Regions from separate parts of the Arthrobacter sp. UYP4 genome, predicted to be linked through region 3. Evidence: predicted binding sites of a transcription regulator. Region 3 holds the regulator's gene; each other region holds the start of a gene.
The links. The regulator LexA, encoded in region 3, represses DNA repair genes until DNA is damaged. The targets are predictions, from matches to a motif close to TCGAACANNTGTTCGA.
Positions count from the first base shown of each region.

Region 1 (3,926 bases), 560 kb from region 3:
TCGCGAACGATCTGACCGCCGCGGTGCTCGACTTGGCCGCTCGCTACCACCACGACGACGGGCTCCCCCACCGGCTCGTCGTCGCCGCCCACCCCCTTCCCGAGGAGAAGTCATGAGCACGACACCGAACGTCCCGTACCGCCTGGAATTCAGCGTCGAGGTCCCGGGGACCCCGGAACAGGTCTGGCAGGCCATCGCCACCGCCAAGGGCATGAGCGCCTGGTTCCTGCCGACCGAGATGGAGGAGCGCGAAGGCGGTTCCCTTCATTTCGCCATGGGTCCCGAGATGGGCTCGGACGGTCAGGTCACCCGCTGGGACCCGCCGCGCCGCATCGAGTACGAGGAGGACTGGGCCGCCCTCATGGGCAAGGACCCGGAGGCGCTCAGCCCGCTGACGTCGGAATTCCTCGTCGAGGCGCGCTCGGGCGGCACCTGTATCGTGCACGTCACCAGCAGCGGCTTCGGGACCGGCGATGCCTGGGAGTCGGAGTTCTGGGATGACATGGGCACCAGCTGGATGCCGTTCTTCGACAACCTGCGCCTGTACCTGACGCACTTCCCCGGCCAGGAGGTCACTCAGCTCGAGGCCTCCGCCTCCCACCCCGGAGATGCGCAGACGCTCTGGGCCACCCTGCACGGCGCGCTCGGCCTGGGCGATGAGGGCGCAGCGGTCGAGGTCCGCGGCACCACCGGCACGGTGGAGCGTGTCGGTGAGCGACAGGTACTGATCCGGATCACCGCACCGGTTCCCGGGATGCTCAGCGTCTTCGCTCACGGCGAGGGCGAGAGTACAGCGACCGTGGGCGTACGGGCGTATCTGTTCTCGGCCGACGCGGCGGACTACGTGCAGCGCGAGGAGCCGGCGTGGCAGGCCTGGCTGCAGGGGCTCACCGTCCCGGCCTGACCGTTCGGGCGGGCTAGCTGCGCTCAGGGGGTGACCCCTTCCGCCGACGGGCCCGCCCCGAGGCGTGAGGGGCTGAACCTCGACTGTGCCGTTCATCCCGGCTTTGGTGTCGATGCCCGCGGCCTTGGCGTGGCTGCGTTAGTGAGCGCGACCTTGGCACTGCGGTGGCGTTAATCGCCACCTCGGCACTGCGATGGCGTTGCTCGCCACCTCGGCGTTGCTGCGGCACTCGACGCGACCTCGACGTTGCTGTGGTGCTGCCCGCCACCTCGGCGTTGCTGTGGCGTTGCCCGCCACCTCGGCGTTGCTGTGGCGTTGCCCGCCACCTCGGCGTTGCTGTGGCGTTGCCCGCCACCTCGGCGGTGCTGCGGCGTTGCCCGCCACCTCGTCGGTGCTGCGGCACCAGCGGCCGACGACGGGCGTCCTCGAAGGCTGTGGAGGAGAGGTGCCTGACTTCTCCTCCACAATGGGTCGGAGGAAGCGGGATTAGTACGTACGTTCGATAAAATGAGTCATGGCCGTTGCACCGCTCGAGCATCCCGATACTCCACTGGAGTTCATTCGGTCCGAGCTGCTCGCTTTCGGTCAGGACCTGGCAGAGCACCACCTCCTCCTCCCCAAGAGTGACGTCGTGGAAGCGCTCGTCACCATCGAGGAGATCTCGAAGATCGTCGATCATCTGCAAATCGTGGCCGCTCGAGCCGCTCAGGACCACGACGTTGTGGGCACCGGCGAGCAGGACGCTTCCGGATCGCTCATCGCGCGGGCGGAGCTCAGCCTGTCGAAGGTCGACGGCGAAGGCTCCGCGGACATCGCCGGCACTCCTTCAGCAGATGCCGATCAGCGGGACAAGAAGACCCGACATCCCGAATTCAGGACCTGTGCCGACTTCCTGCGAGCCCGACTCGGCATCAGCCGATTCGAGGCGAACCGCCGGTTGAGACTTGCGGCAGGCGTCCTGCCCGGCGTCGCTGCGAGCGGCTGCTCCACTCCCGCTCCGATGCCCATCCTCGGCACCGCAGCGAACGCGGGCGAGGTCAGTGGACGCGCGGTCTTGATCGTCCATGACGCGGTTCAGCGGGTACGTACCGTCGCAACTCCACGGCAACTCGAGTCGATGGAGCGCCACCTCACGCTGCAGGCGATGGAATCGGACGAGGACCTCCTGCGCGTTCTGGCGCGACGCTGGGAAGGTGTACTCGACCAGGACGGGCAGGAGCCTACGGAGAAGGTGCTGCGGGCACGACAGGGTGTCTTCCTCAAGGGCAGACGGAACGGCTTGCATTTTCTGGAGATCGGCGCCACTGACGAGCAGTTCGAGCATCTGGTGACCGCCATGAACACTGCGACGAATCCGAGGGGAAAGTCCGGCGCCCTTGAGGCCACCGGAGACCCGGCGTGTGGGATCAGAACCGACGGGGTTGCCGGTGAGAGTGGATGGGGCGATACCGGCGGGGGCGGCACTGGCGACGGTGGAAGCGGCGAGAAGAACTCAGGCTGGGGTGGCATAGGCAAGGGTGGCGCCGGCGTTAAGAACTCAGGCTGGAGCGGCACAGGCGAGGGTGGAAGCGGCGAGAAGAACTCAGGCTGGGGTGGCATAGGCAAGGGTGGCGCCGGCGGGAGCGACGCAGGCTGGAGCGGTACCGGTGGAAGCGACGCAGGCTGGAGCTCCACAGGAGGGGACGACTCAGGTTCACGTGACGCCGGCGACGACGCCCGGCCGACGCGCCCCCAGAGCCTCCTCGACGGATTGGTGTCTGCGTGCAGGATCGCCCTGTCGACGGACGGGCTGTCCGCATCAGGCGGACACCGACCCCAGGTCATGGTGACCATCAGCTACTCGGACCTCGTGGGCGAGATGGAGCGGGCCGGTCACGCTGTGTTCGGGCAGCAGATCAGCGCACGAAGCATCCGGAAGCTGGCCTGTGATGCCGACATCATCCCGCTGGTCCTCGGCGGCAAGGGCCAGATCCTCGACATCGGACGGGCACAGCGGCTCTTCCCTCCACATCTGCGCCGCGGCCTCGTTGCGAGGGACAAGGGTTGCGCCTTCCCCGACTGCTCGATCCCGGCAACCTGGTGCGAAGCCCACCACATTGCGCCCTGGGCCACAGGAGGAACGACAAGTATCAGCCAGGGAGTCCTCCTGTGCTCACGTCATCATCACGTGGTGCACGAAGGGAAGTGGACGGTCGAATCGAAGCACGGCATCCCCTGGTTCACTCCGCCGACGTACGTCGATCCGGGTCGGACTCCGCGAAGAAACAGGTACTGGCAGGTGGAGGAGGCGGTCCACGAGCAACTACTCGACGCCGAAGCCGCGCAATCTACTGCCCGTAGCAACTCTGCTTGAGAGTTCGCGGGGCACCGCTGGCGGAGCGCAGCAGGGTACAGCTCACGACGTGCCGCGGGTACCAATCGTGAACAACGAGTGAACTCTGGTTGAACAGGTAGCCTGACGGTATTAAAATTCTTCTGACCGAGGACGGGCCGGATGTCAAGGGTCTACGGCGACTACGCGGGCATCTGCGAACGCGAGGTGTTGCCTTGGCTGACGAAGCACTGCAGGTCGCTCGACGGGTCGGCGTCGTCGCGGGACGCACCCTGGTCTACGTCCTGATCTGGGCCGGCCTCGCGCTGCTCATTGCCGCCGCCGGCATCCGCTACTACTGGGGCAAGATCACCGTGAGCCAGATGCTCATGAACCTGGTCTCCGTAGAGACCGACGGCGGGGGCGGAGCCATCGTCTGGGTGGCCATCCTGGGAATCGGCGTCGCTCCCCTGCTCATCACCGTCGGGATCGCTCTCTGGCAGTACGTCCAACGCCGCAAGCACCCTCGTCGCTCGCAGTGGAAATCGCGCACCATCTCAACGACCTTGGTGGCCGCGGTGGTGCTGGGCGGCACCACGGCCTTCGACACCACCGTCGGTATGAGGGACTACATCGCGGCGGCCAACTCCCGGTACGACCTCGGCGACTACTACGTGGAGCCGACCGTCACCGGCGACGCGAACAAACGCA
Region 1 is NZ_JBXAVU010000002.1:596,184-600,109, forward strand. It holds gene AC0Z9V_RS11410 (ArsR/SmtB family transcription factor) at 1-116, shown strand, start outside; gene AC0Z9V_RS11415 (SRPBCC family protein) at 113-904, shown strand; gene AC0Z9V_RS11420 (HNH endonuclease signature motif containing protein) at 1,419-3,257, shown strand; gene AC0Z9V_RS11425 (sulfatase-like hydrolase/transferase) at 3,452-3,926, shown strand, end outside.
Region 1: a site for LexA is predicted at 1,392-1,407, ahead of AC0Z9V_RS11420 (HNH endonuclease signature motif containing protein). Genes of this name have one in related genera too.

Region 2 (3,926 bases), 590 kb from region 3:
GATGATGAGCAGCAGCTGGTTGTCGCCGTCCAGCAGCGCGAAGAACGTGAAGGTCCACAGCGCCCCGAGGATGGCTGCGATCCCGTACACCACGCGCCGGTTGATGCGGTCGGACACCGCGCCGGCCAGTGGGATTAGGAAGAGCTGGAAGCCCGAGCCGATGAGCACCGCGGTGAGCACCTCGTTGCGTTCGAATCCGAGCACCTGGATGCCGTAGGTAAGGGTGAACACGGTGAACAGCGCGTAGAGCACGTCCGGCCCCACCCGGGAGAGGATCGCTGCGATCAGTGGGCGGAGTTCGTTGGCGAAGACCTCCTTGATGGGCGCGGCAGGCCGTTCGCCGTGCGCCTCGATGGCCTTGAAGATCGGGGTGTCCTCCAGCCTCAACCGGATCCACAGGCCGAACCCGACGAGGAGTGCGGACGCGAGGAAGGCGATGCGCCAGCCGAAGTCGAGGAACTGCTCCTCCGAGAGCAGCACCGTCAGGAGTGCGAGGGCGCCATTGGCGAGCAGGTTGCCGGCCGGCGGACCGACCTGGGCGGCGGAGGCCCAGAAGCCGCGCTTCTTCGGATCCCCGTACTCACTGGACAGCAGCACCGCACCGCCCCATTCGCCGCCGACGCCGACGCCCTGCGCGAAGCGGAGGAGCACCAGGATGATCGGAGCTGCGATGCCGATGCTGGCATATCCCGGCAGGACGCCGATCAGGACCGTCGCTATGCCGATGATCATGAGGGTGATGACCAGGATCTTCTTGCGTCCGATCCTGTCGCCGAGCCGTCCGAAGACGATCCCGCCCACCGGCCGCGAGATGTAGCCGACGGCGTATGTGGAGAACGCGAGGATGGTTCCGGTCAGCGGATCGGAGGCCGGGAAGAAGATGATCGGGAAGACCACTGCTGCCGCTGCCGAGTAGACGGCGAAGTCGTACCACTCCAGGGCGGTGCCGGTGAGGCTGGCGGCGAAGGCCTTGTAGAGGCCGGGCGGACGAGGGGACGTACCGGCGTCGGGCGCGCCTGCGCCTGCCGATCCAGGACTGTGTGCCATCGAGATTCTCCAGACTAGAGGTGATGCCCGCCACACCGGCGATAGATGTATACATTACGCATACATGTTGTAGATTAGCGACCACTTCGGTTTCCGGAATGTAAAAGCTTGTTCGCCCCGACGGAAGGAACCACCATGACCACCCTCTCTTTCGAGCTGCCGGACGGCACCCTGCAGGACGTCGAGGTGACCCGGCTGCTCAATGCGGGCTATGCGGGACGCGAGCAGGACGAGGTGCAGGCGCACATCGCCGAACTGGCCGAGCTCGGCGTTCCGGGTCCGACGACGACGCCCGCGCTCTACCCCGTCTCCCCCTACCTGGCGCAGCAGACGCGGGAGGTGAGCGTGCAGCACGGCAAGACCTCCGGTGAAGCGGAGTGGGCCCTCGTCATCACCGACGACGGCGTCCTCCTCACCGTCGCATGCGACCACACCGACCGAGCCCTCGAAGTCCACGGCGTGGCCTGGAGCAAGAACGCGAGCCCGGACGTGCTGGGACGCACCGCGTGGCGGCTCGACGACGTCCGCGACCACCTCGACGACATCACCCTGCGTGCCTGGGTACGCACCGAGTCCGGCGAGGAGCTCATCCAGGACAGCTCGCTCGGTGCGCTGCTGTCACCCGACTACTGGCTCGAGGTCCTGGCGGACATGGGCTTGCGCGACTCAGGGACGGTCCTCATCTCGGGCACCGTCCCCATGATCCACGGGGTCGACCAGTTCGCCGCGGCCTGGCGCGTCGAGATGGCCGATCCGGTCACCGGCCTCACCATCGGCGTGGACTACGACGTCGTGCCGATGCCCGAGCCCATCGGCTAGGCCTCCCGGACGCAGCGGCGGCGCCCGGGCTCCGTTAGATTCGCCGGGCGGGGCTCGGGCGAGGCTCGGGCGGGGCTCGCCCGAGCCTCGGGCGGGGTTCGGGCGGGGCTCGGGCTCCGCCGGATTCGTCGGGTGCCGCATCTCCTCATGGGAGACGGAGCACCAAGATCTATGTGGATAACGCGGGTCGACTATTCCTCCACAATCGCTCCCAGCCACCATGAATAGTACGCACGTTCGATAAAATTGGGGTATGGCCATCGCCCCGATCGAGCACTTTGCGCGGACCCCCCGTCCGGCGGACTCGGCCTGCGCAGCGCTCACCGACTGGGCCCGTGACCTGGACCTACACGACCGGGTCTTGTCCGGGCCGGAAGCGCTGCAGGTCATCATCGACGTCGAGCACGCCTCACGGGTCGTGGACCATCTGCAGATCCTTGCCGCCCGCCTGGCAGGTGAACACTACGCCGCAGCCGTGGAGTTGGAATCCCACCCCTCCTCCCAGCCCTCGTCCGGGACAGCGTCCCTGCTGGCCCGGGCGGAACAGGCCGTCCGGATGGACGCCGACTCTCCCCGGTGGGCCGATACGGCCACCTCGGATTCCCGCTCCTTCGACACGACGTCGCCGGGTGACGCTTCGTCCGTGGCCGCTTCCGTCCGTGAAGCTTTGCCCACCACCGCGTCCTCCGGTGCAGCGTCGCTTTCCGGTGCAGCGCCGGTCGGCTCGAGGGGTGCCGGGTGGGCTGCGATCATGGACGGTGGGTTCCGCAATTGCGCGGACTTCCTGCGCGCGACCCTCGGGATCAGCCGCGCCGAAGCCCGACGCCGGCTCTGGCTGGCCGAGGTACTGCTTCCCGGGATCTCGCCGACCGGAGCGCCACTGCCACCCCGTCGGGAGATCGTGGGCGCCGCCACAGGTGCGTGCCTGGTCAGCGCCCGGGCCGCCACGATCGTGTGCCAGGCGCTGCAGCGGGTGGAATCGTTCGCAGCACCCCACCAGCTCGACGCGATGGAACACCACCTCACCCAGCAGGCCATCGAATCCGACGAAGACATCCTCCGGGTCCTGGCACGCCGCTGGGAGGACACGCTCGACCAGGACGGATCCGAACCCTCGGACAAGGTACTGCACGCACGCCAGGGCGTCTTCCTCAAAGGCCGACGCCACGGACTGCACGTGCTCGAGATCGGCGCCACGGAAGAACAATACGAACACCTCGCCACCGTCATGAACACTGCCACCAACCCGCGGGTGCTCCAGGGCCAGAGCGATGACGCAGGAGTCACCGGATCTACCGGTGCAGCGGACGGCACATGTGCCGGAGGCAGACCTGGCCCGAACGCCAGTCCAGACTCCGATCCTGGTGCCGATTCCGGCTCGGGTTCCGGCTCGGATCACGGCTCGGATCTTGGCTCCGGTTTGCACGGTCGTCACGACGGACCGACGAGGGCCCAGGCACTTCTCGATGGGCTCGTCACGGCTTGCAGGATTGCCCTCACCACCACGGGACTCCCCGCGACCGGCGGACACCGCCCCCAGGTCATGGTCACCATCGACTACAAAGACCTGATCGGCGACCTCCAGCACGTGAAGCGCCCCGGCCATGCCGGTGATCTAGGCCATGCCGGTGATCCAGGCTATGCCGCTGATTCAAGCCAGGCCGGTCACGCAGGTCATGCGGGTGAGATCAGTCAGGGCGGGCACGCAGGTCATGCGGGTCAGATCAGTCAGGGCGGGCACGCAGGTCATGCGGGTCAGATCAGTCAGGGCGGGCACACGGGTCATGCCGGTCAGATCAGTCAGGGCGGGCACACGGGTCATGCCGGTCAGATCAGTCAGGGCGGGCACACGGGTCATGCCGGTTATGGAGTGTTCAGCGAACAAGTCAGCGCCAGGACCATCAGGACATTGGCGTGCGATGCCGACCTCATCCCTCTCGTCCTGGGGAGCAGTGGCCAAGTCCTCGACATCGGACGAGCCCAACGGCTCTTTCCACCCCACCTTCGACGGGCACTGGTCGCCCGGGACAAGGGTTGCGCCTTCCCGGACTGCACCATTC
Region 2 is NZ_JBXAVU010000002.1:628,539-632,464, forward strand. It holds gene AC0Z9V_RS11550 (MFS transporter) at 1-1,047, opposite strand, end outside; gene AC0Z9V_RS11555 (DUF2848 domain-containing protein) at 1,183-1,866, shown strand; gene AC0Z9V_RS11560 (DUF222 domain-containing protein) at 2,120-3,926, shown strand, end outside.
Region 2: a site for LexA is predicted at 2,092-2,107, ahead of AC0Z9V_RS11560 (DUF222 domain-containing protein). Genes of this name have one in related genera too.

Region 3 (3,926 bases):
CCGGCAGGCCCTGGAACTGCTCGACGCCGCCGTCGCGGCGATGGGCGGTGAGATGCGCGCCGGCCAGCACGAGATGGTGCGGCAGGTGAGCGAGGCCATCCGCTCCGGCGACCACCTGCTCGTGCAGGCCGGCACCGGGACGGGCAAGTCCCTGGCCTACCTCGTGCCGCTCATCGCGCATGCCCTGGAGAGCGACCGTCCGTCGGTCGTCTCGACGGCGACGCTCGCGCTGCAGGCGCAGATCGTGGGGCGGGACCTCCCGCGCCTGTTGGACGCGGTGCGGCCCGCGCTCGCACGCCCGGTCGACGTCGCGCTCCTCAAGGGCCGCTCGAACTACGTCTGCCTGCACAAGACCGGCGGGGGATTTCCCGAGGAGGACGCCCCGGACGCCCTGTTCAGCCTGGGCGAGGACGCTGCCCCCCATCCTTCCCCCGCCGGCGGTGGAGCCCCCGCATCGGCCCTCGGGAGGGACGTGGTGCGTCTCCGCGAGTGGGCGGAGGAGACGACGACGGGTGACCGCGACGACCTCGTGCCCGGCGTGAGCGACCGCGCGTGGCGCCAGGTCTCCGTCTCCAGCATGGAGTGCCTCGGCGCTGCCCGCTGTCCTGTCGCCCAGGAGTGCTTCAGCGAGAAGGCCCGGGCCGCCGCGGCCGACGCCGACATCATCATCACCAACCACGCCATGCTCGCGATCAGCGCCTTCGAGGGCATCGCCGTGCTCCCCGAATACGACGTCGTGGTGATCGACGAGGCCCATGAACTCCACGACCGGGTGACGGGCGCCGTGTCCGGACAGCTGTCCGCCTCGATGGTGATGGCCGCGGCGACCGCCCTGCGGCGCCACGCCTCCATCAGCACCGGCGCCCTCGACACCGCGGCGGCAGCGTTCGAGGCCTCCGCCGAGCTCATCCCGTCCGGCCTGCTGCCCGGCGGCCTGCCGGACGATCTCGAACAGTCGCTGGCGCAGGTCCGCGACGCGGCGCGGGCCGCCCTGTCCGACACGAAGACGGACGGCAAATCGGAGGCCGACGCCGACGGTGGCCGGCAGGTCGCCCGCTCGAGGACGACGCTGGTCTTCGAGCTGGCCGAGCGCATCCTCGCGGCACCGGATCTCAACGAAGTGGTCTGGGCATCCCGCCCGAGCACCTTCACACCGGGTGCCGGCTATGCGCAGCCCGACCAGAGTGCACCGGCGACCCTGAACGTCGCCCCGCTCTCGGTGGCGGGACGGCTGCGGGAAGGCCTCTTCGAGGACCACACCGTGATCCTGACGTCGGCGACGCTCGCCATCGGCTCGGAGTTCGGTCCGGTGGCGGGGTCGTTGGGCCTCAGTGGTCCCGGTGCGCCCGCCTGGACCGGCGTGGACGTCGGGAGCCCCTTCGACCATCCGCGCCAGGGCGTCCTCTACGTGGCGAAGGACCTGCCCAAACCCGAGCGGGGCACGTCGGACGCCCAGCTGGACGAGCTGCTGGTCCTGCTCAGGGCCTCACGCGGGGGCGCTCTCGGCCTCTTCTCGTCCAAACGGGCCGCCGAGGAGGCGGCCGAGGCGCTCCGACCGAAGGTCGACTTCGAGATCCTGTGCCAGGGGGAGGCCTCCCTCAGCGCACTGGTCACGCAGTTCGCCGACGAGCCCGACACCTGCCTGTTCGGGACCATGTCGCTGTGGCAGGGCGTCGACGTCCCGGGGGCGTCGTGCCGGCTGGTGGTGATCGACCGCATCCCGTTCCCCCGACCCGACGATCCCCTGATGACGGCCCGGACGAGGGCCGTCGCGCGGAACGGTGGCAACGGATTCATGAGTGTCTCCGCCACCCATGCGGCCGTGCGGCTCGCCCAGGGAGCGGGTCGCCTCATCCGGGCGGCGGGAGACAGGGGAGTGGTGGCAGTGCTGGACAGCCGCCTCGCCACCGCACGGTACGGCGGGTTCCTCCGGGCGGCCCTGCCGCCCTTCTGGGCGACCACCGACCGCGCCACGGTCACGGGCATCCTCGAACGCCTCTCGGGCCGCTGACGCCCGTCCCGCCGTATCCGCAGGCCTCCTGGAGGGCGCCCGGTAGGTTCGCCTGCGACGTCGGCGCCGGGAGGGACGCCGAAGCGCTCGGCGTCGCCGACGACGCGCCGGAGCGCCTCCTAGAGGGCGCGCATCACCGAGACGACCTTGCCCATGATGCTGGCGTGGTCGCCCAGGATCGGCTCGTAGCGCGTGTTCTGCGGCAGGAGCCACGTGTGCCCGTCACGCTGGCGGAAGGTTTTCACGGTGGCCTCGTCGTCGAGCAGCGCCGCGACGATGTCGCCGTTCTGGGCGCTCTGCTGCCGCCGCACCACGACCCAGTCGCCGTCGCAGATCGCGGCATCCACCATCGAGTCCCCGGAGACCCTGAGCATGAAGAGGTCCCCGTGCCCGACGAGCTGGCGCGGCAGAGGCATGACGTCCTCCACGACCTGATCGGCGAGGATGGGCCCGCCTGCCGCGATGCGGCCGACGAGCGGCACGAGGGCGGTGTCGACAGCGATCTGGTGCTCGCCCGCAGGCTTGCGGTCCGTCGGGGAGGCGCCGGCGGACACCGGTTCCGACGCGAGCGTCAGGGGCAGCAGCACCTCCATGGCGCGAGGACGCTTCGGGTCCCGTCGCAGGTAGCCGAGCCGTTCCAGCTGGGAGAGCTGGTGCGTCACGCTCGACAGACTGGCCAGCCCGACCGTGTCGCCGATCTCCCGCATGGAGGGCGGGTAGCCCTTGTCGGCGATCGAGCGCTGGATGGTCTCGAGGATGGTCAGCTGGCGCGCCGTCAGCCCCTTCGACACGGAACGGCCCCTCGGGCGTCCCCGCCCGGCCGAGAGGGGCACGGCATCGGTGGGGACGTCGGCGATGTTCGATTCCTGCCGCGCTGCCGGTGTTGGTTCCACCACTGGTGTGCCTTTCGCCTGGGACTGCGCATCCCGTCGTGTCCGCCGTGCGGCTCCCGCGCAGTGGGAACCGTTTCTGTCAGTGGCGGATGGTTGTCTTGGGACCATCACCGGCAGGCCTGCGGCTCAGGAGCAGGACACGCCGGTGATGGACCGTGCTGTTCACGCTAGGCCAGTCCGGGGCGGTTTTCAAACATATGTTCGAGCGAGTCTCGACAAGCATCGTCCGTAGATGCTAGAAATAAGCGCAGCTGAATTAGAACGTGTGTTCGAAACACGCTGCGTTTCCACACGGAACATTCGAAGGGAAAGAGGTAGGCCGATGACAGAGGCACCAGCACCGCAGGGCAGTACGGCGTTGGCACTGGCACCCGCCCGGCCGGGGGTCCACCTCCGGCTCGTCGCGGCTCCTTCGACTCCCGCGCCGGCTTCCACGTCGGCTTCCACGTCGGCGGGGGAGCACCAGCTCTCGCCGCGGGAAGCGGTGCGCCCGCTGACCCTTACCCGGCGGGGGCGGTTGCTCCTCGTGGGCCTGCCGATCGCGCTGGGCGTCGCCGCCCTGATCCTCCTCGGGGCCTTCCTGACCTCGCAGGCCCAGGCCGGGGAATCGGCTCCCGTCTCCTCGTCCGTCGTCGACGTCAACGTGGCCGCGGGCGAGACCCTGTGGGACCTCGCCGTGCGGTACGCCCCCGATCGCGACCCGCGCGACGTCGTCACGGAGATGGTCGAGCTCAACAATCTCCGCTCGTCCGTCGTCCAGGCCGGTCAGAGTATCTCCATACCGGCCGAGGGCTAGCCCCCGGTCCCGCATCGGTTCCCGCCCTGCCGGGCGGGGCCGGTCCAGGCGCCCGACGCGCAGCATTCGCTGCGACGGCCGCCATCGCTTAAACTTGACCGGTGCCCTCTTCCGTCGATGCCCTGGCAAACCTCCCCTTGCGCGATGACCTCGTCGGGCTGCACCCCTACGGTGCACCGCAGCTCGATGTGCCGATCCTGCTGAACGTCAACGAGAACACCCACGG
Region 3 is NZ_JBXAVU010000002.1:40,224-44,149, reverse strand. It holds gene AC0Z9V_RS09025 (ATP-dependent DNA helicase) at 1-2,011, shown strand, start outside; gene lexA (transcriptional repressor LexA) at 2,131-2,844, opposite strand; gene AC0Z9V_RS09015 (LysM peptidoglycan-binding domain-containing protein) at 3,227-3,700, shown strand; gene AC0Z9V_RS09010 (histidinol-phosphate transaminase) at 3,802-3,926, shown strand, end outside.